DNA from 2 places in the Streptomyces sp. NPDC127100 genome. Region 2 is predicted to be linked to the other one. Evidence: riboswitches for the same ligand, from Rfam matches in the RefSeq annotation. Region 2 holds a riboswitch; the other holds the start of a gene.

Region 1 (14,860 bases), on a different contig from region 2:
CGGCGCCGACCACCTGGGGCCGCGCCGGGCCGCCGTCGCCGCCGATCTGCACCGCAAGCACCGCGACCTGGACGACGCGCAGCTGGCGGCGCTCAGCGACGCGGCGAAGGCCGGCGGCGACGCGGCCGTGCACCAGGAGATCGAGGGCAAGCTGCACGAGTCCCGGATGCGGGCGTACATGACCGGCGCCGAGGACGCGGCCGCGCCGGTGCCGCTCACCGACCCGGCGGAACGCGAGCGGGCCACCGCCCTGTGGGAACGGCTGCTGGGCGGCGAGGCGGCCACGGCCCGGCAGCGGGTGCGGCTCCTGCTGTGGGCGCTCGGCGCCCGACTCGCCCCGGAACCCGGCCTCGTCGAACGCGAGACCCTCGCCGTGGCCCGCACCCTGCTCGGCGTCGCGAGCCCCGGACCCGGTCTGCGGCGCGAGGTGGTGGAGCTCGTCGCCGGCATGCCGCGGATGCGCGAGGCCCTGGCGGAGGCGGTGCAGGAGGCCCTCGAAGGGCGGGACGGACAGGAGCAGCTCTTCGCGCAGTTCCCCGCCGAACTGCTCGGGGAACGGGACCTCCGGGACCACCCGCTGCTCCTGGAGTACCACTGGCGGGCCCGGGCCGAACGGGAGCCCTCGCGCACGGTCGACATCATGTTCGCGATCCTCGAGGTCCGCGGCCGGACGTCCCCCGACGCCGAACTGCTGCGCGGCCTGTGGCGGCACCCCTCACGGACCTGGACCCACCGGGAGGCCCTGCGGATCGCCGCCCGGCTCGCGGACGCCGGGCAGGTGGACGAGGCGGTCGGCGCGTGGCTCGACCGGGCGGTCAACCAGCGGATCGACGACGAGGAGGGGCTGTCGGCCTGCCTGGCGCTGTGCGCGGAGCTCGCAGCGCCCGGCCGCACCGCCTGGCTGCCGCCGGCCGCGCGGGAACGGGTGCGCATCGTCCTGGAACTGGACAGGGCGCTGCGCACGGAACGGGAGGCCGTCGCGCTCGCCGGCGCGTTCCGGGTGTCGGGCACCGCCACCTGGACGGCGGTGCAGGCGCTGAAGCGGTACCGCCTGGTGCCGGCCATGCTGGCCCTGCCCGTCGACGCCGGCCGGCTCCGCGACGAGCTGCCGGAGTTCGGCCACTCCCTGGCGGAGCACTACCTGGCGGCCGTACGCCGCGCCGCGATCGGCGCCGAGCGGTGCGACGACGTCACGCTCGGCCACGTCGCCGCCGTGGCCGCGCTGCCCACGGCCGGCGGGCGGCTCTCCCAGGCCCAGCAGGACCTCGTCCTGCTGATCCGGGGGCACACCGCCGCGTACTGGCGGACCGCCGACCTCAGACGGCTGGAGGGCGCGGTACGCCCCCACCACCCGCAGCTCGCCGACCACTACCGGGACGCCGCGGAGGCCCGTCGCAGCGGTGCGCAGAAGCTGGCCGGGAAGGTGCGGCTGTCCCTGCGCCGCGGCCGGGGCGGCTCCCCGGACGAGGTCCCGCCGGGCGAGGGTCCCCGGCGAGAGAAGAAGGGACGGTGACGTCCGGTGGCCGAGATCGTCGCCTGGGTCCTCATACCCGTGCTCTACCTCGCCGCGCTCACGGCCTACCTGGTCGTCGTCCCGGCCGTCGTGCTGCTGCGGGGCCTCGCGCTGACCATGGAACTCCTGTGGGGCCACGTCCGGTTGCTGATCGGCGTCCTGTACCGGCGCACCCCCGAGTTCCGCACGATGCCGCCCTACCGTCCGCAGGACGAGGCGGTGAAGGCGTACCGCAACTACTTCTTCGGCCCGGGCTACCGGGACCTGCGCCAGCTCCTCACGCTGGAACGCCGGTCGTACCTGAGGACGGCCGGCGACTCCTTCCGGGCCGTGACCTCACGGCAGTTCACGGCCCCGTCCCGGCACCGGGCGTTCACGGTGCCGTACGGGGTGACGCTGTACCTGGGCCTCTGCCTGGGCGTGGTGCTGGCGGTGCCGCCGCTCGCCGTGCTGCTGGCGGCGCACGCCCTCGTCCTCGTCCTGCTGACGGGCGGGGCGCGGACGGTCGCCGGGACCCTGCGGGCGGCCGACCGGGCGGTGCTGAGGGTGAGGCGGCTGCGCACCGGGATGCTCTGCCCGCACTGCTTCGAACGCGTCCCCTACCCGGCGTACGACTGTCCCCGCGCGACCTGCCGGCGCCGGCACGCGGACATCCGGCCCGGCACCTACGGCATCTTCCGGCGCCGCTGCGAGTGCGGGCAGCGCATGCCGACCCTGCTGATGCTGATGAGCAGGGACGCGCGGCTCCAGGCGTACTGCGTGCACCCGCACTGCGAGAAGCCGATGAACACGGACGCGGGGCACATGCCCGAGGTGGTCCTGCCGCTCATCGGCGGACGGGCCGCGGGCAAGACGCAGTTGATGGCGGCGATGCTCCTCGCGCTGGAGAACGCGGCGGCCGACGGCGGACCGGCGATCACGCTCGCCGACGAGGACTCGACCTCCAACTACCAGGTGCTGCGCGAGGTCCTGCGCATGCAGGGCCACACCCGGGCCACCCAGAAGGAGCTGCCCCGGGCGCACTCCTTCGTCCTCGGCAGCGGCCGCTCCGAGCGGCTGGTCCACCTCTTCGACACGGCCGGCGAGCGGTTCGTCGACCGCGACGAGACGGACGCGCTGCGCTACGCCCGGGCCGCGCGGACCTTCCTCTTCGTCCTCGACCCCATGTCGGTGAAGGCGTTCTGGACCTCGCTGGAACCCGCGCCGGGACCACTGCTGGACCGCACCCTCGCCTCGACGGTCGACCCGGAGGAGGTCTTCGGCCGGTCGGTCCAGGCGATCGCCGCGATGGACGCCCCGCTGCAGCGCTCGCGGCTGGCCGTCGCCATCAGCAAGACCGACCTGCTGGCCGGGCACGGCCTGGTGCCCGACCGCCTCGACGACAGCGACGGCGCCCGCGCCTGGCTCTGCGAGGGCCTCGGCCTGCGCACTCTGGTCCAGGCGATGGAGCTGGACTTCCAGGAGGTCCGCTACTTCTGCACGGCGGCGGTGGCCGACGAGGACGCCCGGGTGGACGGCAGCATCACCCGCTTCGTCGACTGGTGCCTGCGGGACTGAGGGCGGCGACCGGGCCGGGGGAGCCCCCCGTGCCAGAATGGGCGTCCCGCCGTCCGACCCGCGTCCCTCCGCACCGATGCACCGAGGTTCTCCCGTGTCCAAGCCCGTGGCCCGTGAGCCGCAGCGACGCAACGCGCGCTCCAACCGCGCGCGCATCCTGGCCACGGCCCGCCGGGAGCTCGGCCGGAACCCGGACACCACCCTGGAGGAACTGGCCCGGGCCGCCGGTGTCGTGCGGCGCACCCTCTTCGGTCACTTCCCGGGGCGGGCGGCGCTGCTGGAGGCCCTCGCCGAGGAGGCCTCCGAGGTGCTGCGGAGCACGATGGCGTCGGCCGGGGAGGGGGCGGGGCCGGCCGAACCGGCCGACCGCGCGCTCGCGTACTTCCTGCTGCTGATGTGGCCCGTCGGCGACCGCTACCGGATGCTGCTGGCGCTGGCCCGGCACGACCTGGGCGCGGAGCGCGTGGCCGAGATCCTCACACCGGCCCGCGCCGAGGTCACCGCCATCCTGGAGCGCGGCCAGCGCGACGGCACCTTCCCCGCCCACCTGCCGCCCGCCGTGCTGAGCGCCGGGCTGGAGGCGATGACGGTCGCCCTGCTGGAGCAGGTCAACACGGGCGCGCTGGAGGACGACGGCACCCGGGCCGCCGTCGCCTCGCTCGTCGCGGCCGGCGTGCCGCAGGACCGGGCCCGCACGGTCGTCGAGTCGGTGGCCCCGACGGTCCCGGCGCACCCGTCGGCCGACGACTGACCCCACCACCCCGCAGGCACCCGCCCCGCCCAGGCAGCAGCGCCGGGGCGGGCGAAGCCGTGCCGTGCCGCCTCTGCGGCGGACCCCCTCGACCGGCGCCGCCGCCGTGAAGTGACCGTGCGCGGACGCGTGGGCCGGCCGGCAGCGGGTACCCCGAGGACTGTTTGCACATCGGTGGGCAAGAATCTAACCTGAAAGTAGTCTGCACACCGATGGGCAATTAAGTCGCCCTCGTACCCGGGAGCCCTCATGCCCCTACTGGCCACCACACCCGTCGAGAAGATGGCCGGGCCGTACCCACGGCGCGGGTGGGCCCTGATCGTGCTGTGCCTCAGCCTGCTCATCGTCGTCATGGCCAACACGTCCCTGATCGTGGCCGCCCCGGCCATGACCACCGACCTGGGCCTGAGCAGCAGCGACCTCCAGTGGGTCATCGACGGCTACACCGTCCCGTACGCGGCGCTGATGCTGGTGCTGGGCGCGATCGGCGACAAGTACAGCCGTCGCGGCGCCCTGGTCACCGGCCTGGTGATCTTCGCGGGCGGTTCGGTGATGGGGAGCCTGGTCCACGAGACGGGCCTGGTCATCACCGCCCGGGCGGTGATGGGCGTCGGCGCCGCCGTCGTCATGCCGGCCACGCTGTCGCTGCTCGTCGCGATCTTCCCGAGGGGCGAGCGGGCCCGCGCCATCACGGCCTGGACCGCCACGTCCGGACTCGCCATCGCCGTCGGCCCGCTGGTCGCCGGCTGGCTGCTCGGCGACCACGCCTGGGGCTCGACCTTCCTGGTCAACGTGCCCGTCGCGGTCCTCGCCGTCGTCGGCGCGCTGCTCCTCGTGCCCCCGTCCAGGGCGGCCGGCATGGGCCGCATCGACTACGTGGGCGGCCTGCTCTCCATCGTCTCCGTCGGCAGCCTGGTCTACGCGACCATCGAGGGCCCGCACTTCGGCTGGGGCGCCGGTCCCGTCACCGCGGCCGTCGTGGCGGGCGCCGGCCTGGTGGCCTTCGTCGCCTGGGAGCTGCGGCACCCGCAGCCCATGCTGGACGTGCGCAGGTTCCTCCAGCGGCCGTTCAGCGGCTCGATGCTCGCCGTGCTGTTCTTCTTCTTCGGCACCTACGGCGCCATCTACTACTCCACGCAGTTCCTGCAGTTCGTCCTCGGCTACGGCGCTCTGGAGACCGGCGTACGGCTGCTGCCGCTGGCCGGGGCCGTGTTCGTCGGCGCCGCCGTCACCGGGCACCTCACCCCGAAGCTGGGCGTCAAGGCCATGATCGGGTCCGGCATGGTGATCGGCACCGCAGGCGTCTTCCTGCTGGTCCTCGTCGACAAGGACTCGACGTACTCCGGCTTCCTGGCCCCGATGCTGCTGCTCGGCCTCGCGATCGGCCTCAGCGTCTCCCCGGCCACCGACACCATCATGGGCTCCTTCCCGGAGAGCGAACTGGGCGTCGGCGGCGGCGCCAACGACACCGCGCTGGAACTCGGCGGCTCGCTCGGCATCGCCGTCCTGGGCTCCCTGCTCGGCACCGCCTACCGCGACGAAGTGGCCGACCTGGCGGGCGACCGGCTCCCGGCCGCCGCGCTGCACACCGCTCAGGACTCCGTCGGCGGCGGCCTCGCGGTCGCCGAGCAGATCGCGAGGACGCCCTCCGCCGGACCCCAGCAGGCCCAGGCCCTGGCCGACGCCGTCCACCAGGCCTTCGCCCACGGCGTGGCCACGACCAGCCTGATCGGCGGGATCATCATGGCCGCCGGCACCCTGATCGTCGTCGCCGTCCTGCCCGGCCGCCGCGGCGGCGCACAGCGGCGGACCGAGGAGCAGCCGGCACCCGCCCGCGACGCGGAGTACAGCGACTCCACGAGCTGACCGGCGCTGCGGCGGTCAGTCGGCCGGCCCGGCCAGGGCCGCCAGCTCCTCCGCCGTGCGCGGGCCCCCGGCCGGGTCCGCCAGCAGTCCCCGGGCGCACAGCAGCCGCGCCGCCGCCACCCCCCACGGCAGCCGCAGTCCCGCCGGGCCGAGCAGGTCGGTGCGGGCCAGCGTCGGCGCCGTGGGGCCGGTGTGCACCCCGGACGGGGTGAGCAGGGCGGCGTCGTCGGACCAGCGCAGCGCGAGATCCACGTCGTGGGTCGCCATCACCACCGTGGTGCCGCCCGCCCGCAGCCGGTCGAGGGTGTCGAGCAGCCGCTCCTGCCCGTCCGGGTCGAGCCCGGCGGTCGGCTCGTCGAGGACCAGTACCCGGGGCCGCATCGCGACCGCGCCGGCGATCGCGGCCCGCTTGCGCTGCCCGTACGACAGCAGGTGCGTGGGCCGGTCGGCCAGCCCGGCGATGTCCAGCGCGGCGAGCGCCTCCCCGACCCGGGAGCGGACCTCCGGATCCGGCAGCCCGAGGTTCAGCGGCCCGAACGACACGTCCTGGGCGACGGACGCGGCGAACAGCTGGTCGTCCGGGTCCTGCACCACCAGCTGCACGGTGGTCCGCAACCGGGTCAGCCCGGCCCGGTCGTACGTCACGGGCCGCCCGTCGACCGTCAACCGCCCGGCGCCCGGCCGCAGTCCGCCGCTGAGCAGCCGCATCAGCGTCGTCTTGCCGCTGCCGTTGCGGCCCAGCAGCGCGAGCGCGCGCCCCTCGCGCACCTCGAAGTCCAGGCCGGTCAGCACCTGAGGCCCCTCCTCGTACCCGAAGGACACACCCCGCAGGGCGACGAGGGCCGGTTCGGTGGGCTCGTTCACGTCAACGGCCTTTCCAGTACGAAGGTGAGCACGGCCAGCGCCGCCAGCAGCGCGACGCTCGCCGCCGTGAACGGCACGGAGACCCGGGCCTCGGGCACCAGGACGCGCAACGTGCCGTCGTAGCCGCGCCCGGCGAGCCCGGCCTGCAGCCGCGTCGCCCGGTCGAAGGCCCGCACGAACGCCGTGGCGCCGAGCCCGCCGAGCGAACGCCAGGCCGCGGCCCGGGTGGTGTGCCCCAGCCGCGCGGCCTGCGCCTCGCGGATCCGGCGCACGGAGTCCAGCAGCAGGAAACTCATGCGGTACGTCACCAGCGCCACGTCCACCACCGGCGCGGGCACCCCGGCCCGCACCAGCCGGGGCAGCAGGTCGGACATCGGCGTGGTGAACGCGAACAGCAGCACCCCGAGGGACGCCGCCGACGTGCGCAGCAGCAGCTCCCCGGCACGCACCGCGCCGCCGTCCGCCGCACCCACGAAGCCGCCCGGACCCCCGACCCGCACCAGCAGCGGCAGGGCACCGGTCACGCAGAACCCCAGCGGCACCCGGTACGCCCGCCACAGCCGCCGCCGGGGCACACCCGCCGGGCCGAGCAGCACCGCCAGCGCCGCGACCAGGACCAGTGCCGCGCCCGGCCAGGGCGGCAGCGAGATCGCGAGCACGGTCAGACCCAGCCCGAGCACCGCCTTGTCCACCGGGTGCCGGTGGCGCCACCGGCTGCTGTGCGCCGCCGCGTCGATCGGCAGCACTCAGTTCCCTTCGGGTGCGTTCGCGTCCTGCCGGGCGGCCGCCCGTTCCTCACCCTGCCGCCGGCCCCGGCGCAGACCGAAGTAGTAGGCCAGCACCCCCGCGCCGAGCGCCGCCTGCGCGGCGAACAGCGCGGACTCGATCTCCCCGGACGGCGGCTCGTACAGCGGCGAGAACCACGGCTCGTAGTCCGGCTCGATCTCCGTGATGGCCGTCTCCGCCTCGGCGTCGGCCCCGGTGAACGGCTCCTCCTTGTGGTCGCCGAGACCGAGCGCCAGCGGCAGCACCGCCAGCGCGGCCACGGCGAGCAGCAGCAGGAGGTTGATCTTCGTGTTGCGGTTCATCGGACGACGGCCTCCTCACGCTCGCCGGCCTTCGCCGGCAGCACGCCCAGACGGGTCAGCTCTCCCTTGCTGGACTGCACCAGGAGCCGCATCACGACCACCGTGAGCAGGCCCTCGCTCACCGCGAGCGGGACCTGTGTGACGGCGAAGATGGATCCGAACTTGCCGAGCGCGCCCAGGAACCCGCTCGCCGGGTCGGGGAAGGCCAGCGCGAGCTGCACGCTGGTGACGCAGTAGGTGGACAGGTCGGCGACGAACGCCGCGCAGAACACCGTGACCATCAGCGGCGCCCCGTACCGGCGCAGCAGGCGGTAGGTGCCGTAGCCCGCCCAGGGGCCGGCGATCGCCATCGAGAAGGCGTTGGCGCCGAGCGTGGTCAGCCCGCCGTGGGCGAGCAGCAGTGCCTGGAAGAGCAGGGTGATCGTGCCCAGGACCGCCATGACGGGCGGCCGGAACAGGACGGCGCCCAGACCGGTCCCGGTGGGGTGCGAACAACTCCCGGTGACGGAAGGCAGTTTCAGGGCCGACAGCACGAACGTGAAGGCTCCGGACGCCCCGAGCAGCAGCGTGCTCTCGGGATGCTCCCTGACCTCACGGGTGAGTGACCGTACTCCGTGGACGACGAACGGCGCGGACGCGACACCCCAGGCGATCGCGTGCGCCGGAGGCAGAAAGCCCTCGGCTATGTGCATGGCTCAGCAGACCCTCTCCAGCACCTCGTGGATGGACGACGCGCCTTGGCCGGTCTCCTGGCTGACGGGTACCACCGCCCGAACTCCGCCTTCCCGGGTCACAAGGACCCAGTGGCTGCCCGCGAGGGCCGGAGCCGGACTTCCCGATCACAGTGGCGAGGGCCGCACCGGTACTTCACCGGATTTCCCGTTCACCAAGGCGTGGCGACAGTAGTGCGCCCACGAGGGTGGTGACAAGCGGGCCTCCCGGCGGCCGGCACCGGGGGCCGCGGGGACTTCCGCGCCGGCACTGCGTCGTACGGGGCCGCGCGCCCCCGCCCGGCGTGTCGAAGATCTCAGCCCGAGGTGCCCCTGCCGTCGGGGGCGCCGCCGTCGGTGTCCCGGACCACCCGGGAACGCAGCTGCTGGCCCAGCGCCGTCCCCGCGGCGGTGAGGAAGACGAAGCTGTAGACGATCTGCAGGATCGTCACGAGCCGCGCCGTCTGGCTGTGCGGGGTGATGTCCCCGTACCCGACGGTGGCCAGGGTGACGACGGTGAAGTACAGGGAGTCGACCCGGGTGTGCAGCCCGTCGAACGCACCGGGCTGCTTGGCCAGGAGGTAGTAGGCCGCGGCGAAGACGTGCACGGACAGCAGGATCAGCAGGGAGATGGCCACGCCGGGGTGGGTGTCCGTGCGGCCGGTGAGGACGTGGCGGATCTGCCGCAGCAGCAGTACGGCCACGGCCGCCAGGCCCACGGCGAACAGAAGCCAGCTCGACACCGGGTGACGGGGGCCCAGCCGGTCGAGGGGCAGCAGGAAGTAGGCGGCGACGAGGCACACGACCGCTCCGCCCCTCGTCAGCCAGGGGCGCGCCGAACGCCAGGAGACGCCGGACCCGGCCCGGTCCGCCCGCCCGGTGCCCCCGCGGCCGGTCACCGGTCCGGCCCCGGGCCGGAACGCGCCTCCGCTCCCGCCCCTTCCGCCGGTCCGGGCTCCGGGGGGCTGCGGCGGACCGCCTGGGCGACGACGAAGGCGACCACCGACGAAATGACGATCAGCGGCATCTGTTCGTGCGCGTCCGCGCCCATCAGCAGTACCGCGAGCACCGAACTGGCCAGTGGCAGCCCCGTCACCGCGGCCATGGCGGCGGGCATGCCGAGGGCGAGGGCCGGGGTCACGCCGAAGCCGGGCAGGCCGGAGCAGGCCATGGCCGTGGCCGCGCCCAGCAGCAGGGAGGGGAAGATCGGACCCCCGCGCAGACTGCCCAGCGCGATGCCCCACGCCAGTCCCTTGCACGCGACGAGCGCGACCAGCGCGCCCACGGACCAGGCGTGCGGATGCGCGGCGAGCTGGGCGAGGGCGGCCTGCCCGGACAGCGCCGCCTCCGCCGGCGAACGGCCGGTGATCAGGGCGTACGCGGTGATGCAGACGCCGACCGCCGTGGCGCACAGGACGGTGCGGACGGCTGTGCGGTGCTCCGTCCAGGCCCTGGTGCGGCGGCCGAGCGCGCGGGCCAGGGTGACCAGGACCGCGATCAGCGCCGCCGTCGGGATGCCCCACAGGAAGTCACCGGCGTCGGGGGCGGTGCTCGGCGGCACGTCGGGCAGCGACAGAGCGCCGATGGTCAGGCCGGTCCACTGCCCGAAGCCGGTGAAGACCAGGGCGCCCGTCGCGCTGGCCAGCAGGCAGGGCAGCAGCAGGGCGACCATCCGGGTGCCGGCCAGCCCGGCGCCCTCCAGGAGCAGGACGGCAGCCGCCACCGGGCCGCCGAGGATGGTGGAGATCGCGGCGGTGGAGCCGGCCGTCGCCAGGATCGCGCCCGCCTTCGGATCCGCGCGCGCACCGGCCCGTCGCACCGCGAGCAGGGCGAGACCGCTGCCCACGGCCATCAGGGGCGCCTCGGGGCCCAGGACCACACCGAGCGGCAGGGTGGCCAGCGCGGCCAGGACGGCACCGGGCAGCGCCTCCGGCCCGACCGGCGCCTGGCCCAGGCCGTTCACCGGCACGTGCCCTCCGCCGCCCGGCATCCGGGTCACGATCGGCGCCAGGATCAGCCCCGCCAGCACCAGCGCGGGCAGCGGCCACCACCAGGGCGGGGTGGCGTACCCGGCGGCCTTCGGCAGCGAGGTCCACACCCAGTGCTGGAGCTCGTGCTGGAGGCCGACGAAGAAGAAGCAGGCCAGCGCGATGGGAATGCCGATCAGCACGCACAGCAGCAACAGCAGCAGGTAGCCGGGGCTGAGCAGGGTGTCGCGCAGGGACTGCTCGGCCCGGTCCGGGGCGGCGTTCTCCGGTGCGGCGGCCCGTCCCTCCGGCGCCGTCACGGGGCCGTCCGGCGCGGTCCCGGCACGGGCCCGGCGGGCGGCGGCAGGGGCTGTGTCGTCACGGGCCCTCCCCATGAAGCATGGTCCGCCCACCTCCCGGCGCGGACCGGCGGCCCGTCGCGCGTACGTGTGCATCGTGTGCGCTTCAGTTAACGCGAGAGCCCCCCACCCCGCATGCCACGCACCGCCCTCCGGGTCGCCGCCGCCCCGGGCGCCACGCCACCGCCCGCTTCCGGTCACACGTCCGGCGGGCCGCCGGACGTGGGTGCGCGCGGCGCCGGGGGAGGGCCCGCGTCTCTCCGGGCGACGGCGCGGTGGCGTTCAGCGGCGCAGCAGCCGGCGGGCCAGCACGGTCGCCGTGCCGGCGGCGGCCAGTCCGGTGACCGCGAGGGCCAGCGCCCGCGCCCGGCGGCCGGGCGGTGCGGGGCGCACGTCCGGTCCGGTGCCGTACGCGCTGCCCGGCACGCCGGTGTCCCCCGCGGAGCCGGGCAGCGCCGAGGCCAGCAGCTCCGCGAGGTGCACGCCCTCGTGCCCGCCGCTGTCGAACTCGTGGATCTGGGTGCGGCAGCTGAAGCCGTCGGCGAGCACGACGGTCGCCTCGTCCTCCTCCCGCAGCCGCGGCAGCAGCACCCGCTCCGCGCAGGCCTCGCTGACGTCCAGATGACCGCGCTCGAAGCCGAAGTTGCCGGCCAGCCCGCAGCAGCCGGAATCCAGCCGCTCGGCGTCCACGCCGGCCCGGCGGAGCAGTTCGCGGTCGGCGTCCCAGCCCATCACCGCGTGCTGGTGGCAGTGCACCTGCGCCAGCGCCTTCGCGGACCGCTCGGGCACCCGCGGCGGCTCGTAGCCGGGGGAGTGCCCGGTCAGCAGCTCCGACAGCGTGACCGTCCGCTCGGCCAGCCGGCGCACGTCCTGGTCGCCGGGGAACAGCTCCGCCGCGTCGGCCCGGAACACGGCCGTGCAGCTCGGCTCCAGGGCCACCACCAGACCGCCCGCCCGCACGTGCGGGGCCAGTTTGCGTACGGTCCGGGCGAGGACCCGCTCCGCCGTGCCGAGCTGCCCGGTGGAGATCCAGGTCAGCCCGCAGCACAGCGGTTCGGCCGGCAGCTCCACCCGCCAGCCCGCGTGCTCCAGCACCCGCACGGCCGCCCGGCCGACGTGCGGGTGGAAGTGGTTGGTGAAGGTGTCCGGCCACAGCAGCACGGTGCCGCGCCGCCCGTCTCCCTCCGGTTCGTGCCCGGCGAACCACTGCTCGAACGTCTGCGCGGCGAACAGCGGCACCTCCCGGTCCGACACCCCCGCGACGGCCACGGCGGCCCGGGACAGGACGGGCGTGTGCGTGAGCGCGTTGACGACCGGTCCGAGCCGGGTGCGGGCCACGACCCGTGCGAGCGCCGGCAGCCAGCCCATCGACCAGTCGGAGCGGGGCCTGCGCCAGGGCCGGCGCGCGTAGTGGTGGGACAGGAACTCCGCCTTGTACGTGGCCATGTCCACGTCCGCCGGACAGTCCTTCCTGCAGCCCTTGCAGGCCAGGCACAGATCGAGGGCGTCCTTGACCGCCTCCGAGCGCCAGCCGTCCCGGACCGCCGCGTCCCCGTGGCCGTCGAGCATCTCGAACAGCAGCCGCGCCCGGCCCCGCGTGGAGTGCTCCTCCTCCCGCGTCACCTGGTACGACGGGCACATCACCGTGCCCTCACTGGTGTGCTGGCGGCACTTGCCGACGCCGACGCACCGGTTGGCGGCCTGGGAGAACGAGCCGCCGTCGTGCGGGAACCGGAAGTGCAGGTCGCGGGGCTCGTAGGGGGCCCAGCCGGCACCGAGCCGCAGGTTCTCGTCGAGTCCGTGGGGCGCCACGACCTTCCCGGGGTTCATCCGGTCCAGCGGGTCGAAGACGGCCTTGAGCCGCCCGAACGCCTCCACCAGCTCGTCGCCGAACATGCGCGGCAGCAGCTCGCCCCGGCTCTGCCCGTCCCCGTGCTCCCCGGACAGCGATCCGCCGAACTCCACGACCAGGTCGGCGGCCCGCTCCATGAACCGGCGGTACGCCGCCACCCCGTCGGCGGTGTACAGGCCGAACGGGATGCGGGTGTGCACACAGCCCTGCCCGAAGTGGCCGTACAGACTGGGTCCGGTGTCGCCGAGGTAGCCGAACTCCTCGAACAGGGCCCGCAGCCGGCGCAGGTAGCCGCCCAGCTTCTCCGGCGCCACCGCCGAGTCCTCCCAGCCCTCGAAGGTGTCGTGCCTGCCCGGGACGTGGGCGGTGGCGCCGAGGCCGGCCTCGCGGACCTGCCACAGGTCCTGCTCGTGCGCGGGGTCGTCCATGAACGCGCAGTCGGCGTCGTGCTCCGAGCGGTGCACCGCCTCCAGCATCCGGTGTGCCCGCGCGTCCGCCTCCTCGGCGGTGTCGGCGCCGAACTGCACCATCAGGAACGCGTTCCCGTCGGGCATCCGGGCCAGCGCCTCCGGGTTGAGGCGCTTGATCCGTTCGTCGCGCACCAGCCGGGCGTCGACGCCCTCCAGGGCGATCGGCTCGTGCGGCAGCAGGTCGGGCACCGCGTCGGCGGCCAGCTCGACGCTGTCGAAGCCCAGCACCACCAGCGTGCGTTCCTTCACCACCGGCACCAGCTCCAGCTCCGCCCGCAGGACGGTGACCAGTGTCGACTCGCTGCCCACCAGCAGTCCGGCCACGTCGAAGCCGTGCTCCGGCAGCAGGGAGTCCAGGTTGTAGCCCGACACCCGGCGCGGGATGTCCGGGAACCGGCGGCGGATCTCGTCGGCGTAGGTGTCGCGCAGGGCCCGCAGCCGCCGGTACACCGTCGCCCGCAGGTCGCCCTGCCGCTCGATGGCGGCGTACTCCTCGTCACCGGTCTCCCCGCACCAGAAGCGGGTGCCGTCGTAGAGCAGCACCTCCAGGCGGGCGATGTTGTCGACGACCTTGCCGTGCGCCTGTGCGGTGGCCCCGCAGGAGTTGTTGCCGATCATGCCGCCGATGGTGCAGTTGGCGTGGGTGGCGGGCTCGGGCCCGAAGCGCAGGCCGTGCGGGGCGAGCCGGCGGTTGAGGTCGTCCAGCACGATGCCGGGCTGGACGACACAGGTGCGCGCGTCGGGGTCCACGGACTCCACGCGGGTGCAGTACTTCGACCAGTCGAGCACCACGCCGGCGTTGGTGCACTGCCCGGCCAGGCTGGTCCCGCCGCCCCGCGACAGCACCGGCGCGCCGAACTCCCGGGCCACTGCCACCGCTTCGGCGCCCGCCTCGGGGGTACGCGGGACGACCACGCCGATCGGCGTCTGCCGGAAGTTCGACGCGTCCGTCGAGTACGCGGCCCGGCTGCCCGCGTCGAACCTGACCTCGCCGTCGACCCGCTCGCGCAGCGCCGCCCGCAGCCCGGCCGTGTCGACCGGTGGCGGCGCTCCGTCCCGGACGACGGGTTCGGGCAGGTCCAGCGCGCCCATGGGCCCTCCTCGGCGAGATGTACGGTGCGACTCACGGCCTGCCGCGGGTACCCCGCCGCACGTCACGGCAACCTCCGGGTGGCGGTGGGCGTCCGGAAGGACGCGGTCCGTGTCGTTGTTGGGCCGAACGGGTGAGTTGACGTAAGAATTGGCTGGTGCACGCATTGAAGGCGAGTGGAATCGGGGGAGCCGGTGAACAGCTACGACGTCACCGATGAACAGTGGGAAGGGCTCGCCCAGGTCGTTCCGTTGCGCGGGCGCGACGCCTGGCCGTCGTCGGTCGGCCATCGCGCGCTGCCGGAGGCGGAGACGGAGGCACGCCGGCGCTTCGTCGTCCTGCGGGTCAACGTCTTCGCGGACGCCCGCGAGGTCGCCGAGACGCTGATGGCCGGCATTCCGGTGCTCCTGGACCTGACCAACGCCGAGACCGAGGTCGCCAAGCGGGTGCTGGACTTCAGCACGGGCGTCGTCTTCGGCCTGGCCAGCGGTATGCACCGGGTCGACCGCAACGTGTTCCTGCTGACACCGGCGGGGACCGAGGTGAACGGCCTGATGGAGGGCGCGGCCGGGGTCCCGGGGATGTGACGGCGGTGGGCCCCCGCACCCTCGGGGGCCCACCGGGCACACCCAGGCCCCGCGCGCCGGAGACGGACGCCCCCGGGGCACGGACACCCCGCTCGCGCCCCTCGATCGTAGGAACGCCGGCCAGGCGGAACGGTTCCGCGTGCGGGCGGCGTCCTACGGTCCGCACATGGCCGTGTCACCCCCGTC
Region 2 (14,860 bases):
CAGCTCGGCCGGGGGGATCACCTCGAAGCCGGTGACCCGGCGCGAGGCGTCGTCCCAGACCGGACGGCAGCCCAGCAGCGCGAGGATCTCGGCGATGTCGTCGCCCTGGGTGCGCATCGCGGACGTGCCCCACACCGTCAGGCCGACGGACTTCGGGTACTCGCCCGTGTCCTGGAGGTAGCGCTGGAGCAGCGAGTCCGCGAGGGACTGCCCGACCTCCCAGCTCAGCCGGGAGGGAATCGCCTTGGGGTCGACGGAGTAGAAGTTCCGGCCGGTCGGCAGGACGTTGACCAGGCCGCGGGTCGGCGAGCCGGACGGCCCGGCCGGGACGTAACCGCCGTCCAGCGCGTGCAGGACGTGGCCGATCTCGTCGGTCGTCCGGGTGAGCCGCGGCACGACCTCCCGGCAGGCGAACTCCAGCACGGCGACCGCGTCGGGCAGTTCGGCACCCAGCACCTCCCGCACCAGACCCGGTACGTCCGCGACGTCCCAGTCCCGGGACTCCATGCCCTCCGCGAACCGCCGGCAGAGCTGCTCCAGCAGGTCGATCGCGTCGGCGGCCGACCGGGAGGGGCCCTCGACCAGGCCGGTCAGCTCCGCCGGCACCTTCACCGGAGCGCCCGGCTCGGCCAGCAGCTCCTTCTCCACCAGCCCGAAGTGCGCGGCCAGCGCGGCCCGCAGACCCGGCAGCGCGTTCGCCCGCCCGCCCCACACCTGCGAGGCGCGCAGCACCGCCAGCACCAGGTTGACGCGCGGCTCGCCGACCGGACCCGCGCCGAGGACGTGCAGGCCGTCGCGGATCTGCACGTCCTTGATCTCGCACAGGTAGCCGTCGATGTGCATGACGAACTCGTCGAACGCGTCGTCGTCCGGCTGGTCGTCCACGTGCAGGTCGTGGTGGAGCTCGGCCGCCTTGACCAGCGTCCAGATCTGCGCGCGGACCGCCGGTGCCTTCGCGGGGTCCAGGTCGGAGACGAGCGCGTACTCGTCGAGCAGCTGCTCCAGCTTGGCCAGGTCGCCGTAGGTGTCGGCGCGCGCCATCGGCGGGACGAGGTGGTCGACCACCGTGGCGTGTCCGCGCCGCTTGGCCTGGGTGCCCTCGCCGGGGTCGTTGACGATGAACGGGTAGATCAGCGGCAGGTCGCCCAGCACCGCGTCCGGCGCGCAGCCGGCGCTCAGTCCGAGGCCCTTGCCCGGCAGCCACTCCATCGTGCCGTGCTTGCCCATGTGCACGACCGCGTCGGCGCCGAAACCGTGCTCCAGCCAGCGGTAGGCCGCCATGTAGTGGTGGGACGGCGGCATGTCGGGGTCGTGGTAGATCGCGATCGGGTTCTCCCCGAAGCCGCGCGGCGGCTGGATCATGACGACGACGTTCCCGAACTGGAGGGAGGCCAGCACGATGTCGTCCCCGTCGACGTACAGCGAGCCCGGCGGCTCGCCCCACGCCTCCCGCATCGCCTCCCGCAGCTCCGGGTCCAGCTTCTCGAACCAGGCCCGGTAGTCGGCCAGCGGCACCCGCGCGGGGGCGGCGGCGAGCTGGTCCTCCGTCAGCCACTCCACGTCGTGGCCGCCGGCCTCGATCAGCCGGTGGATCAGCTCGTCGCCGCCGGACGGGTAGTCGGTGAGCGAGTACCCCGCGTCCCGCAGCGCGTCCAGGACCCGGACCGCGGACGCCGGGGTGTCGAGCCCCACCGCGTTGCCCACCCGGGAGTGCTTGGTCGGGTACGCGGTGAAGACCAGCGCGAGCCTCTTGTCGGCGTTCGGCTTGTGCCCGAGGGCCGCGTGCCGTACGGCGATCCCGGCGACCCGCCCGGCCCGTTCGGGGTCGGCCGCGTAGACGGGTACGTCGTCGGGCCCCTGCTCCTTGAAGGAGAACGGCACGGTGACCAGGCGCCCGTCGAACTCCGGGATCGCCACCTGCATCGCCGCGTCCATCGGGGAGAGCGCCGCGTCGGACGCCTCCCAGGCGGCGCGCGACGAGGTGAGGCAGAGCCCCTGGAGCACCGGCACGCCCAGGTCGGCCAGCGCGCCGACGTCCCACGCCTCCTCGTCGCCGCCCGCCGACGCCTGCGAGGCGTGCGTGCCGCCCGCGGCGAGGACGGTGGCGACCAGGGCGTCGGCCCGGCCCAGCAGCTCGTACAGCCCCGCGTCCGCGCCGCGCAGCGAACCGCAGTACACGGGCAGCGCGTTGGCGCCGCGCGCCTCGATCGCGTCGCACAGCGTGTCCACGAAGGCGGTGTTGCCGCTGAGCTGGTGGGCGCGGTAGAAGAGCACGCCGACCGTCGGGCGGCCCTCCAGGACGGCCCGGGAGCCGTGGACGCCGTACTCCGGCATCTTCCGCGGCTCGTCGAAGCCCTCGCCGGTCAGCAGTACCGTGTCCGACAGGAACCGGGCGAGCTGGGTGAGGTTGGCGGGGCCGCCCTCGACCAGGTAGCGCAGCGCCTCCGCCACGACCCCGGCCGGCACCGACGACTCCGCCATCAGCTCCGCGTCCGGCACGGACTCGCCGCCGAGCAGCACGGTCGGGACGCCCGCGGCCTTCAGCGCGGCGAGCCCGTCCTCCCAGGCGCGCTTGCCGCCCAGCAGGCGTACGACGGCGACGTCGGCGCCCTCGACGAGGGCCGGCAGGTCCTCCCGGACGTCGACCCCGGTCGGGTTGCCGATCCGGTAGGCGGCGTCCGACGCGCGGGCCGCCAGCAGGTCCGTGTCGGCGGTCGACAACAACAACACTGTGCTCATGCGGGCGCTCCCGGTGGAATGAAGGGCAGTCCTTGCGGCGCGCCGGACTCGATGAGCCGCCACAGCGCGTCCGTGTCCGCGTGCTGTTCGATCAGGTCGCCGAGCCGGTCGAGCTGCTCCTCGCGCAGCGCGGCGAACGAGGTGCCGGGGGCCGGCACGAAGCGGCGGCCCGCGGCGGCGGCCACCTCGCGCAGGAAGGCCCGCCGGAAGCCGTCCGACTCCAGCGAGCCGTGCCAGTGCGTGCCCCAGGTCCGGCCGGCCCGGCAGCCGTCGAGGAAGGGGGTCCCACCCGTCACCTCGGCGACCCCGTGGTGGATCTCGTACCCCTCGACGCGCTCGCCGAGGGCCTCGCCCACCGGCCGGGTGAGGGTCTTCTCGCGGGCGAACCGCACCCGCACGGGCAGCAGCCCGAGCCCGTCGACGTGCCCGGCGCGGGACTCGACCTCGTCCTCGATGTGCTCGCCGAGGAGCTGGAACCCGCCGCAGATGCCGAGCACCGGCCGGTCCTCGGCGGCCCGGCGCGCGATCGCGTCCGCCAGCCCCCGCTCCCGCAGCCACTGAAGCGCCCGGACGGTACCGCGCGTCCCCGGCACGATCACGAGGTCGGCGTCGGCCAGCTCCTCCGGCCGGTCCACGAAGCGCACCACGACACCGGGTTCGGCGGCGAGCGCGTCCACGTCCGTGAAGTTGGACATCAGCGGGACCGCGCAGACCGCGACCCGCAGCACGTCCTCGCCGACCGGCGGCGCGACCGTGGACTCCCGCACCGTCCCGCGCAATGAGACACGCAGCCCGTCCTCCTCGTCGATGCCGAGCCCGTGCCGGAAGGGCAGGACGCCGTACGTCCGCCGCCCGGTGAGGCCGTGCAGCATGTCGAGGCCGGGCTCCAGCAGCGACACGTCGCCGCGGAACTTGTTGACGAGGAACCCGGCGACCAGCGCCTGGTCCTCGGGCGACAGCAGGGCCACCGTGCCGAAGAAGGACGCGAAGACGCCCCCGCGGTCGATGTCGCCGACGACCAGGACCGGCAGACCGGCGCCCCGGGCGATCCCCATGTTCACGATGTCGGTGCGGCGCAGGTTGATCTCGGCCGGGCTGCCCGCTCCCTCGCAGATCACCGCGTCGTACGTGTCCCGCAGCTCGGCCAGGCAGTCGAGCACCGTGCCGAGCAGCTGCCGCTGCCGCCCGCCGTGGTAGCCGCGGGCGCTCATCTCCCCGACCGGCTTGCCGAGCAGCACGACCTGGCTGCTGCGCTCGCCGCCCGGCTTGAGCAGCACCGGGTTCATCAGCGCGGTCGGCTCGACGCGGCACGCCTGGGCCTGCATGGCCTGCGCGCGCCCGATCTCGGCGCCCTCACGGGTCACGAAGGAGTTGAGGGACATGTTCTGCGCCTTGAAGGGCGCCACCTTCACGCCCTGCCGCACCAGCCAGCGGCAGATCCCGGCGGTGACGACGCTCTTGCCGGCGTCGGAGGTGGTGCCGGCGACGAGGAGGCCACCGCTCATGACGTACGTCCCTTCCGGCCGGCCCCGCGCACCAGCAGCCGCGCGCCCGCGCACACGCCCAGCGCCAGCCAGCCCACGCGCCGGGACAGCCTCACCGCCCGCTCGATGTCACCGGATCCGGCCCGGACGGCGCGACCGGCCGCCCCGTTGAGGACGGGCCGGTGCTCCACCCGCCCGCCGTACGACAGGGTCCCGCCGAGCCGCACGCCCAGGGCCCCCGCGAAGGACGCCTCCACGGGCCCGGCGTTGGGGCTCGGGTGCTGTGCGGCGTCGGCCCGCCAGGCCCGTACGGCCCCCGCGGGGCTGCCGCCGGCCGCGGTGGTCAGTACGGCGGTCAGGCGGGCGCCCGGCCAGCCCGCGAGGTCGTCGAGCCGGGCCGAGGCCCAGCCGTACCGCCGGTAGCGGGGGGACCGGTGGCCGACCATGGCGTCCAGGGTGTTCACGGCCCGGAAGCCGAGCAGCCCCGGCACTCCGCCGAGCGCGCCCCACACCAGGGCGCCCACGACCGCGTCGGAGGTGTTCTCGGCGACGGACTCCACGACGGCCCGGGCGATCCCGTCGGCGTCCAGCGCCTGCGGGTCCCGTCCGCACAGGTGCGGCAACCGGGCCCGGGCCGCCTCGACGTCCCCGGCCTCCAGCGCCCGGCCGACGGCGCGGGCCTCCCGGGCCAGCGAGGTCCCGCCCACGACGGCCCAGGTGGCGGCGCCGGTCAGCGCGACGGAGGCGGCGGGGGAGCGGCGGACGGCGCGTTCGGCGGCGGCCCCCAGGGCGACGGCGCCACCGGCGCACACGGCGGTGTGCAGCGCGCCCCAGCCCCGGTGGTCACGCCACAGCACCCGTTCCACGGCGCCGGCGGCACGGCCGAACACGGCGACCGGGTGTCCACGGCGCGGATCGCCGAGGAGGAGGTCGCCGAGGAGGCCGGCGGCGGCGCCGTACGCGAAGACGCGTTCGGCGCGCACGGCTCAGCCGGCCGCGGGAAGGGGAAGCGGAAGTGTGTCGCTGGTGAGCCCGGAACGGCAGCCGCGCATGGCGATATGTCCTCACTCAGGGTGTCCACGCCCTGGTTCGACGAAATCGGCGGTGAGAGTTCCTGGCTCCCGGGGCCGTACCTGCGTACTGCCCCGGTGACAGTGGCGGGACCGCGCCGGACTCGCACCGGCTTCCTCTCCTGCCGCCGTAATGGCTCCGGCAGTCCACCACGGCCCGCGAACACCCGTCAACTTGCTGTTGACCTGCGCCGGGGGAGTGTGCGAGAGCCCACACGCGGGCGGTGTGCGCCGGCATGCGAAAAGCGCGGGGCGCGGGACGGTGGAGTCCGCCCCGCGCCCCGCGCACGGTGTGCGCCCTGTGGTCAGGCGACGATCAGATAGATCCCGTACGCCACCGCAGCCGCGCAGGCCGCGAAGCACGCGTAGGCGCCGGTGACCGCGAGCGCCGCGGACCCGCCCCGGGCGGCGGCCCGCTCCTGGCGGGAGAGGCCGACGATGCCGAGGGTGAACAGGGCCACCAGAGCGACGGTGGCCACGAGACTGACCCCGAAGACGGAGCCGAGGGCTGCCCAGTCGATAGACATGGTGGTTCTCTTCCTTCGTACCCGGGACGCGGGCTCAGACGGTGGTGGCGGCCGACGGGGCCTTGGAGTCGGTGCCGGCCTGGGCCGGGAAGGACGCCGCGAGGACGTCGGGCGCGGCGCCCGCGGGCGGCGGGACGACGGCGGCGATCGCCGTGGTCACCACGCCGGCCGGCTCGGGCTCCGGCTCGTCGCCGCCGTTGACGTTGGTGTGGTCGACGACCTCGCGCCGGGAGATTCGCCAGATCGCGAAGCTGGAGGCGACGAGGAAGGCCGCGACGAGCGCCGTGCCCCAGTCGCCGAAGCCGCAGACCCACTCGGCGAGCGCGGCGACCAGGGCCGCGGCCGGCAGGGTGAGGCCCCACGCGACGAACATGCGGGTGGCCGTCGACCAGCGCACCACGCCGCCCCTGCGGCCGAGGCCCGCGCCCATGACCGCACCGGAGACCGAGTGCGTGGTGGAGAGGGAGAAGCCGAGGTGGGAGGAGGCCAGGATGACCGTGGCGGCGCTGGTCTGGGCGGCGAAGCCCTGCTGCGGCTGGAGGTCGGTCAGGCCCTTGCCCATGGTGCGGATGATGCGCCAGCCGCCCAGGTAGGTGCCGAGCGCGATGGCCAGGCCCGCGGACAGGATGACCCACACGGGCGGGTTCGAGCCGGGGGCGAGGGAACCGCCCGCGATCAGGGCGAGGGTGATGATGCCCATCGTCTTCTGGGCGTCGTTGGTGCCGTGGGCGAGCGAGACCAGGCCGGCCGAGGCGATCTGCCCGGCGCGGTAGCCCTTCTCCGCGGCCCTGCCGTCGGCCTTGCGGCCGAGCGAGTACGTCAGCCGGGAGGCGAGCATCGCCGCGACGCCCGCGACGATCGGGGCGGCGACGGCCGGCAGGAGCACCTTGGTGACGAGGACGTCGCCGTGGACGGCGCCGATGCCCGCCGAGGCGACGGCGGCGCCGATCAGGCCGCCCATCAGGGCGTGCGAGGAGCTGGACGGCAGTCCGACCAGCCAGGTCAGCAGGTTCCAGAGGATCGCGCCGACCAACGCGGCGAAGATGACCTCGGGACGGATGCCGGTCTCGTCGACGAGACCCTTGGAGATCGTGTTGGCGACCTCCACCGAGAGGAAGGCGCCCACAAGGTTCAGCACGGCGGACATGGCCACCGCGACCTTGGGTTTGAGTGCACCGGTCGAAATGGTCGTTGCCATCGCGTTCGCGGTGTCGTGGAAACCGTTCGTGAAATCGAACGCGAGTGCGGTTACCACCACAATCGCGAGGATCAGCGAGAAGCTTTCCATTTACCCAGGCAATCGTTCGAGGTCATTGGCGCGTCGAACGTAGGTAACCAGAGTGAACGGAAGATGAACTGGACCGGGCGTCATGGTGACCGGAAACGGGGTCGTGACCTCCGTGAACGCCTGCGCTGCGTACCCGCGCCGACGCTCTCCGGAGACATGCCTGGCAGGATCGCCGCGAGGCGCCGGACCACGGCGCGGCGAGGGGCGTGCGGGACGCCCGACGGGAGGCGTGGACTGTGACGGAGTCGATGGCCGGAGAGGTGTCCGCGGAGGAGTCCGAGGCGTGGGAGGCACTCGTCGCGACGGCCCGGCGGACGGTCTCCGACGGGCTGGTGGTCGGCACCTCAGGCAACGTCTCGGTGCGGGTCGGCGACACGGTGCTGGTCACCCCGTCGGGCGTGCCCTACGACCGGCTGGCCCCCGGTGACGTGACCGGCGTCGCCCTGGACGGCCGGCAGGTGCTGGGCGCGCTGGTCCCCACCAGCGAGCTGCCCATGCACCTCGCCGTGTACCGCACCACCGACGCCCGGGCCGTCGTCCACACCCACGCCGTGCACGCCACGGCGGTCTCCCTGCTCGTCCCCGAGCTCCCGCTGGTCCACTACATGGCCGCCGCGCTCGGCGGCCCCGTCAGGGTCGCCCCCTACGCGGCCTACGGCACCGGCGAACTCGCCCGCCACATGCTGGCCGCCCTCGCCGGCCGCACCGGCTGCCTCCTGCGCAACCACGGCACGGTCACCTACGGCGCCACCCTCGACCAGGCCTACGACCGCACCGCCCAGCTGGAGTGGATGTGCCGCCTGTGGCTCACGGCCTCCTCGGTCCCCGGCCGCACCCCGTCCCTGCTGACACCGGCCCAGCTGGACGAGGTGACGCAGCGCCTGCACGGCTACGGCCAGCCGACCTGACCGGCACGTTCCGGCGGGCGACGGCCCGCGGCGAGCCGCGAGGTGGGACGGGAGCTGCCTGTCGCCGGGCACCCGCGGGCCGGCCGGGTCCCGCCGGCGGGTGGCCGGAGAGGTTACCGGGCGGCTTCCGGGGTACCGGCAGTCGAGTCGGCCCACGGCACCGGGCCCGGCCGGGCGCCGTCACTCCGTGTCGTCCGCCCGCTGGCCGCCCACGGACCCCACCGGGAGACTGGCCTCATGCGCACTGTCACAGCAACGGCCGCCGCAGTCACCGCAGCCCTGGCGGCGGCCGGCGCAGCGAGCGTCGCCGCCGGCCGACTGGCCAGCGACGCCGCGCTCAAGGCGCCCCCCGGCCGCCCCCTGCCCACCGAACCCCGGCTCACCGTGCACGGGGCCGCCGCCGGGCAGATCACCCTCACCCGGGACCTCGCCGCGCTCCGCCCCGGCCGCTACGGCCTCGCGGGCGACGCGTCGCACGCCGTCGTCGGCCCGGTGCTCGACGGCGCCCAGCACGGCGCCGACACCGTCGTGCGCCGCCTCGAAGGCGTCACCCACGGCTCCTTCGACGCCGGCGACCGGGCCTGGTTCACCCCCAACCTGTACGTCGGCACCCCCGGCACCGCCCTCGGCCTGGACTACACCGACGTCGACGTCCCCGGCGAACTCGGCCCGCTCCCGGCCTGGTTCGTGACCGGCGCCCGCCCCACCTGGATCATCGCCGTGCACGGCCTCGGAGCCACCCGCGAGCACGCCCTGAACCTCATGGCGCCCCTGCACGAACGGCACGTCCCGGTACTGGTCCCCACCCACCGCGGCGACGCCGGCGCCCCGCCCTCGCCGGACGGACTGCACCACTTCGGCGAGACCGAGTGGCACGACGTGGACGCCGCCGTCCACTACGCCCTCGACCACGGTGCCCGCCAGGTCGTCCTGCTCGGCTGGTCCACCGGCGCCACCATGGCCCTGCGCACCGCCGCGCGCTCCACCGCCCGCGACCGCATCGCGGGGCTCGTCCTGGACTCCCCGGTCCTCAGCTGGGAGACCACCCTGCGCGCCCTGGCCGCCGCCCGCCGCACGCCCGGCGTACTGCTGCCGCTCGCGGTCCGCGCCGCGCAGGGCCGCGCCGGACTGCACGCCGACGGCGGCGCCGAACCGGCCGGACACGAGGCCCTCTCGGTGCCGACCCTGGTCTTCCACGGCCCCGACGACACGGTCGCCCCCTGGCGGTTCACCCGCCGCTTCGCCGACGCCCACCCCCGGCTCGTCTCCCTCCACACCGTCGAGGGCGCCCCGCACGGCGCCATGTGGAACGCCGACCCGGACACCTACCAGGAGACCCTCCGCCGCTTCATGACCCCCCTGGTGTGACCCCGGCGGGCCCCGCCCCGCCGTGCGCCGCTCAGGTTCCGTTCAGGGCCGTACCCATGGCCGGATCCACCGCCCGGGCCGCCTGCCGAGGCCCCGCACAGACCCTCCTCGCCGCCACCCCGGGCATTCCGTTTGGGTTTTCGGACCGTCAACCGGAAGACTGCACCCGTGACGTCCCGTATCCCGCGCGACTCCAGGCTTCGACTCGTCCGTCCGCGACCCCTGGCCGCCGCCCCCAGAGCGATCAACCAGCGGCGCGCGCACCGCGCCGCACCGCGCCCCCCGGAGGGCACACCGGCCCGGTCGGAACTGGCCCGAATGGCGCGTTCCGGCCTGTCCGGCGCCGCCCGCATCGCCCGCTGGGCCGACGCCGCCCTCGGCCCCGGCCGCGGCAGCGCGACCGCCGATGGCAAGGCCACCCTCTCCGACGCGACCGCCGAACACGCGGCCCGCGAACTGGGCCTGACCCCGGCCGAGATCCGCGCCGACTGGGACACCGCCCGCCTCGCCGGACTGATCGAGGTCCACGGCGACACCGCCCGCCCCGGCTGGCGCCTGCGCGCCTGGAACCGCGACGACAGCGCCGTACTGCGCGGCTGGGTCGCCCTCTTCGACGCCTGGTCGCTCGCCCACCCGGAGCCCGACGGGCAGGAGCCCGCCGCCGTCGCCGAGGTCGTCTCCGCGATGCCGCAGGTGCTCTCCTTCCTCCAGCTCTCGGCCGGACCGGTGCCCGTCGCGCAGCTCCTCGACCTGCTGGAGCAGCGCGTCACCGAACTGCGCACCGAGCGCTGCGAGGTCCCCTACGGCCCCCGGCTCGAACCGGGCACCCCCGAGGCCCCGCAGCCCCCGCAGGCCGCGGACGGCACCGACGGCACCCCCCTCGCCCCCCTGCTCGACTGGGCCCTGCACGCCCTGGCCTCCGTCGGTGCCCTCACCTGCGGCGACGGGCAGGCCACCCTCACCCCGCTGGGCAGCTGGGCGGTCTGGGTCAAGCTGGAGCAGATCTGCGTGGCCGCGCAGAGCCCCGCCGGGAACATCGAGCAGTCGGCCGAGGCCATGCTCCGCGGCTGCGGCCGGCTCCGCCCCAACGCGGCCCGCGCCGAGTACCGCGCCTGGCTCGCCGCCCGCCCCGTCGGCAGCGCCGTCACCGAGCTGCTCGCCGCCGCCCGCGGCGAGGACGCCCTGCTGCGCGGCCTCGCCTTCGAGGCGCTGCGCGTCGTCGGCGCCCCCGCCGAGCCCGACGTCCGCGCCGTGCTCGGCGAGCCCACGCTGCGCCCGTACGCCCTGCTGTGGCTGGCCGAGCACGACGGCGCCGACCCCGAGGACGCCCACGAGGTCCTCACCCGCCAGGAGGCCACCTGGCTGTGGGTCGACACGGCCGCCGCCGTCGCCGACCACGGCGAGGCCCCACTGCTGGTGCGGCACCTGGAGTCCGCCGTGCAGCCCACCGTCCCGGCGCTCCTCGACGAGGTCCGCGCCGTCGGGCACCCGCGCACCGTGCAGGTCCTGGTCGCCCTCGCCGCGGCCCACCCCGACCCGGCCCTGGCCAAGGCCGTACGCCGGGCCGCGTTCCAGGTGCACACCGGGGGCAGCTGACCGGAGACCGGCCGGCGGACGTCAGCCGGCGGCGGACGTCAGCCGCGGACATCGGGCGCGTACGTCCCGAAGCTCCAGACGTTGCCCTCGAGGTCCCGGGCCATGTAGTCCCGGGACCCGTAGTCCTGGTCCGTCGGGGGCATCAGGATCTCCGCGCCGTGCTCCACGGCCCGCCGGTGGTGTGCGTCGACGTCGTCCACCACGACGTACACCCCCGTCGTGCCCGCGTTCCCCATCGCCTCGTCGAAGCGGCTGCCCGTGCCCCTGGAACCGAGCATCACCGCGCCGTTGCCCTGGGCCAGCTCCGCGTGCGCGACCGAGCCGTCCTCGCCCTCGTACACGGCCAGTTCCGTGAAGCCGAAGGCCCGCGTGAGCTGGCGGACCGCCGCCTTGGCGTCCGCGTACAGCAGCGTCGGGAAGACGCTCGGGCGGCCGCCGTCCGTGCCTGCCATGCCGATCACTCCCTCGTGAGCCGGTACCGGTGACCGGACGCCGGGAAAGTCCCGGAATCCGGCCCGGCGCCCAGTTTCGCACCGGCCACCCTCAGTGCCCGCGATCCGCGCCCCGCGAACGGTGGAACCCCGGACGGACGGCCGCGGGGACCGGCACCCGGGAAAAGCGGTTGCACGGCCCCGTTAGACTGGCCCCATGGCCATTCTCCTCGCGCATTAGACGGCGGGAAACGTCCTCAGCCGCCCATCCCGTCACCCACCCGCCCTGGAGTCTGACCGTGATCTCCGCCTCCGGCATCGAGCTGCGCGCCGGTGCCCGCGTCCTCATCGAGAGCGCCACCTTCCGCATCGCCAAGGGCGACCGCATCGGCCTGGTCGGCCGCAACGGCGCCGGCAAGACCACCCTCACCAAGGTCCTCGCCGGCGAGGGCATCCCCGCCGGGGGTACCGTCACCCGCTCCGGCGAGGTCGGCTACCTCCCGCAGGACCCGCGCACCGGCGACCTCGACGTGCTGGCCCGCGACCGCATCCTCTCCGCCCGCGGCCTCGACACCCTGATCCGCAAGATGCGCGAGAACGAGCAGCGCATCGCGAACGGCCAGGGCGCCACCCGCGAGAAGGCGCTCAGGCAGTACGAGCGGCAAGAGACGGAGTTCCTCACCAAGGGCGGATACGCCGCCGAGGCCGAGGCCGCCACCATCGCCGCCGCGCTCAACCTGCCCGACCGCGTGCTCGGCCAGCCCCTGCACACGCTCTCCGGCGGTCAGCGCCGCCGTGTCGAGCTGGCCCGGATCCTGTTCTCCGACGCGGACACGCTGCTGCTCGACGAGCCGACCAACCACCTCGACGCCGACTCGATCGTCTGGCTGCGCGACTACCTGAAGACCTACCGCGGCGGCTTCATCGTGATCTCCCACGACGTCGACCTGGTGGAGACGGTCGTCAACAAGGTGTTCTACCTGGACGCCAACCGCTCCCAGATCGACGTCTACAACATGGGCTGGAAGCTCTACCAGCAGCAGCGCGAGGCCGACGAGAAGCGGCGCAAGCGCGAGCGCGCCAACGCCGAGAAGAAGGCCGCCGCCCTGCACTCGCAGGCCGACAAGATGCGCGCCAAGGCCACCAAGACCGTCGCGGCGCAGAACATGGCCCGCCGCGCCGACAAGCTGCTGTCCGGCCTGGAGGCCGTCCGCCAGTCCGACAAGGTCGCCAAGCTCCGCTTCCCCGAGCCGGCGCCCTGCGGCAAGACCCCGCTGACCGCGGAGGGCCTGTCCAAGTCCTACGGCTCCCTGGAGATCTTCACCGACGTCGACCTGGCCATCGACAAGGGCTCCCGCGTCGTCATCCTCGGTCTCAACGGCGCCGGCAAGACGACCCTGCTGCGCCTGCTCGGCGGCGTGGAGAAGCCCGACACGGGCGAGGTCGTCGAGGGCCACGGCCTCAAGCTCGGCTACTACGCGCAGGAGCACGAGACCCTCGACCCCGAGCGCACCGTCCTGGAGAACATGCGGTCCGCCGCGCCCGACATGGACCTCGTCGAGGTCCGCAAGGTGCTCGGCTCGTTCCTGTTCTCCGGCGACGACGTCGACAAGCCGGCCGGTGTCCTCTCCGGCGGCGAGAAGACCCGCCTCGCGCTGGCCACCCTCGTGGTCTCCTCGGCGAACGTGCTGCTCCTCGACGAGCCGACGAACAACCTCGACCCGGCCAGCCGGGAGGAGATCCTCGGCGCGCTGCGCACCTACAAGGGCGCGGTCGTGCTCGTCACCCACGACGAGGGCGCGGTCGAGGCGCTCCAGCCGGAGCGGATCATCCTGCTCCCGGACGGCGTCGAGGACCTGTGGGGCGCCGGCTACGCGGACCTCGTCGCCCTCGCTTGATCGAACGGATGATCCACTGGGTATGGATCATTCGGCCGATCCGTGATCCACCATCTGTGTGAGATCTCCTCATCATGAGGTGTGTCCTACATCGATTTCGCGGCCGGGGCCCCATTCTGGGGGCCCCGGCCGCGTCGCCTTTCTGACCTGCGCTTTCGCCGGGAGATCCGCGCGGCTGTCGTCGCCCGACGCTTTGGAATTGCGCATTCCGGATGTGGGGACGCGCTCCTGTCGTCACATCCCTGTCTCATCGACCTTGCCGAATGGGTGGCCATGAGGCCCATGAGGGGTGATCATGAGGAGACCAGAGCGCACTTCCCATGAGGAGGCACGGGTGGCCGAGACTCTGAAGAAGGGCAGCCGGGTGACCGGCGCCGCGCGCGACAAGCTCGCGGCAGACCTGAAGAAGAAGTACGACGCCGGTGCGAGCATCCGGGCGTTGGCCGAGGAAACCGGCCGCTCGTATGGCTTCGTGCACCGCATGCTCAGCGAGTCGGGCGTCACGCTGCGAGGGCGTGGCGGGGCGACCCGGGGCAAGAAGGCCGCATCGGCCTGATCCACCCCGGGTGGCCCCTCGGCTCCGATGGTGGCCACCCGGTCGGTCGTCCGGCCGGCCGGGTGGTTACTGTGCAGTCACTTAGCTCTGTCGCGGCACGGCGAGGCAGTCGGCGCACGGCAGGGACGACGACCGCACCCTTCGGAGGCGCTCCATGGCTTCGCCCGCCCACGACCCCGGTCCCGCACTCGACAAGGACGGCGTGCGGCTCACCGTCGACGACGCGATCGCCACGGTGACCCTGACCAACCCCGCCAAGCGCAACGCGCAGAGCCCCGCTCTGTGGCGAGCGCTCACCGAGGCCGGCCGGCTGCTGCCGGGCTCCGTCCGGGTCGTCGTGCTGCGGGCCGAGGGCAAGTCCTTCTCGGCCGGCCTCGACCGGCAGGCGTTCACGCCCGAGGGCTTCGACGGCGAACCGTCGTTCATCGACCTCGCCCGGGGCGGCGACGCCGAGCTGGACGGGACCATCGCCGAGTACCAGGAGGCGTTCACCTGGTGGCGGCGCAGCGACCTCGTGTCCGTCGCCGCCGTGCAGGGGCACGCCATCGGGGCCGGCTTCCAGCTGGCCCTCGCCTGCGACCTGCGGGTCGTCGCGGACGACGTGCAGTTCGCCATGCGCGAGACCAGCCTCGGCCTCGTGCCCGACCTCACGGGCACGCATCCGCTGGTGTCCCTGGTCGGATACGCCCGCGCGCTGGAGATCTGCGCGACCGGGCGCTTCGTCACGGCCGAGGAGGCCGTGAACACCGGCCTCGCCAACCTCGCCGTGCCCGGGGAGCAGCTCGACGGCGCCGTGCACGACCTGGTGTCCGCGATCCTCTCCCCGCCGCGCGACGCCGTCGTCGAGACCAAGGCGCTGCTCCAGGGCGCCCAGAACCGGGACTACGAGGCCCAGCGCGCCGCGGAGCGCGCCGCCCAGGGCCGTCGGCTGCGCGACCTGGCCGGACTCGGGGACTGAGCCCCCGACGGCCGGCCGGCCCACCCGGCCGGCGCCG

The links. A riboswitch is a leader RNA that binds a small molecule or an ion and turns the genes downstream of it on or off. The one in region 2 is predicted to bind cobalamin.
Positions count from the first base shown of each region.
Region 1: another riboswitch for cobalamin. It lies ahead of ACFWJB_RS32050 (energy-coupling factor ABC transporter permease); the one in region 2 lies ahead of ACFWJB_RS20090 (cobalamin biosynthesis protein).

Region 1 is NZ_JBHXFL010000056.1:20,570-35,429, forward strand. It holds gene ACFWJB_RS32015 (GTPase-associated protein 1-related protein) at 1-1,513, shown strand, start outside; gene ACFWJB_RS32020 (hypothetical protein) at 1,520-3,070, shown strand; gene ACFWJB_RS32025 (TetR/AcrR family transcriptional regulator) at 3,165-3,821, shown strand; gene ACFWJB_RS32030 (MFS transporter) at 4,071-5,687, shown strand; gene ACFWJB_RS32035 (energy-coupling factor ABC transporter ATP-binding protein) at 5,703-6,551, opposite strand; gene cbiQ (cobalt ECF transporter T component CbiQ) at 6,548-7,297, opposite strand; gene ACFWJB_RS32045 (energy-coupling factor ABC transporter substrate-binding protein) at 7,298-7,639, opposite strand; gene ACFWJB_RS32050 (energy-coupling factor ABC transporter permease) at 7,636-8,331, opposite strand; cobalamin riboswitch at 8,361-8,545, opposite strand; gene ACFWJB_RS32055 (potassium channel family protein) at 8,667-9,248, opposite strand; gene ACFWJB_RS32060 (chloride channel protein) at 9,245-10,711, opposite strand; gene ACFWJB_RS32065 (FAD-binding and (Fe-S)-binding domain-containing protein) at 10,958-14,089, opposite strand; gene ACFWJB_RS32070 (cell division protein SepF) at 14,282-14,674, shown strand; gene ACFWJB_RS32075 (ATP-binding protein) at 14,841-14,860, shown strand, end outside.
Region 2 is NZ_JBHXFL010000021.1:49,481-64,340, forward strand. It holds gene cobN (cobaltochelatase subunit CobN) at 1-2,739, opposite strand, end outside; gene ACFWJB_RS20085 (cobyric acid synthase) at 2,736-4,244, opposite strand; gene ACFWJB_RS20090 (cobalamin biosynthesis protein) at 4,241-5,206, opposite strand; cobalamin riboswitch at 5,311-5,461, opposite strand; gene ACFWJB_RS20095 (hypothetical protein) at 5,599-5,820, opposite strand; gene ACFWJB_RS20100 (anion permease) at 5,855-7,108, opposite strand; gene ACFWJB_RS20105 (class II aldolase/adducin family protein) at 7,357-8,016, shown strand; gene ACFWJB_RS20110 (alpha/beta hydrolase family protein) at 8,254-9,384, shown strand; gene ACFWJB_RS20115 (hypothetical protein) at 9,553-10,980, shown strand; gene ACFWJB_RS20120 (VOC family protein) at 11,019-11,432, opposite strand; gene abc-f (ribosomal protection-like ABC-F family protein) at 11,711-13,309, shown strand; gene ACFWJB_RS20130 (helix-turn-helix domain-containing protein) at 13,644-13,865, shown strand; gene ACFWJB_RS20135 (enoyl-CoA hydratase/isomerase family protein) at 14,020-14,823, shown strand.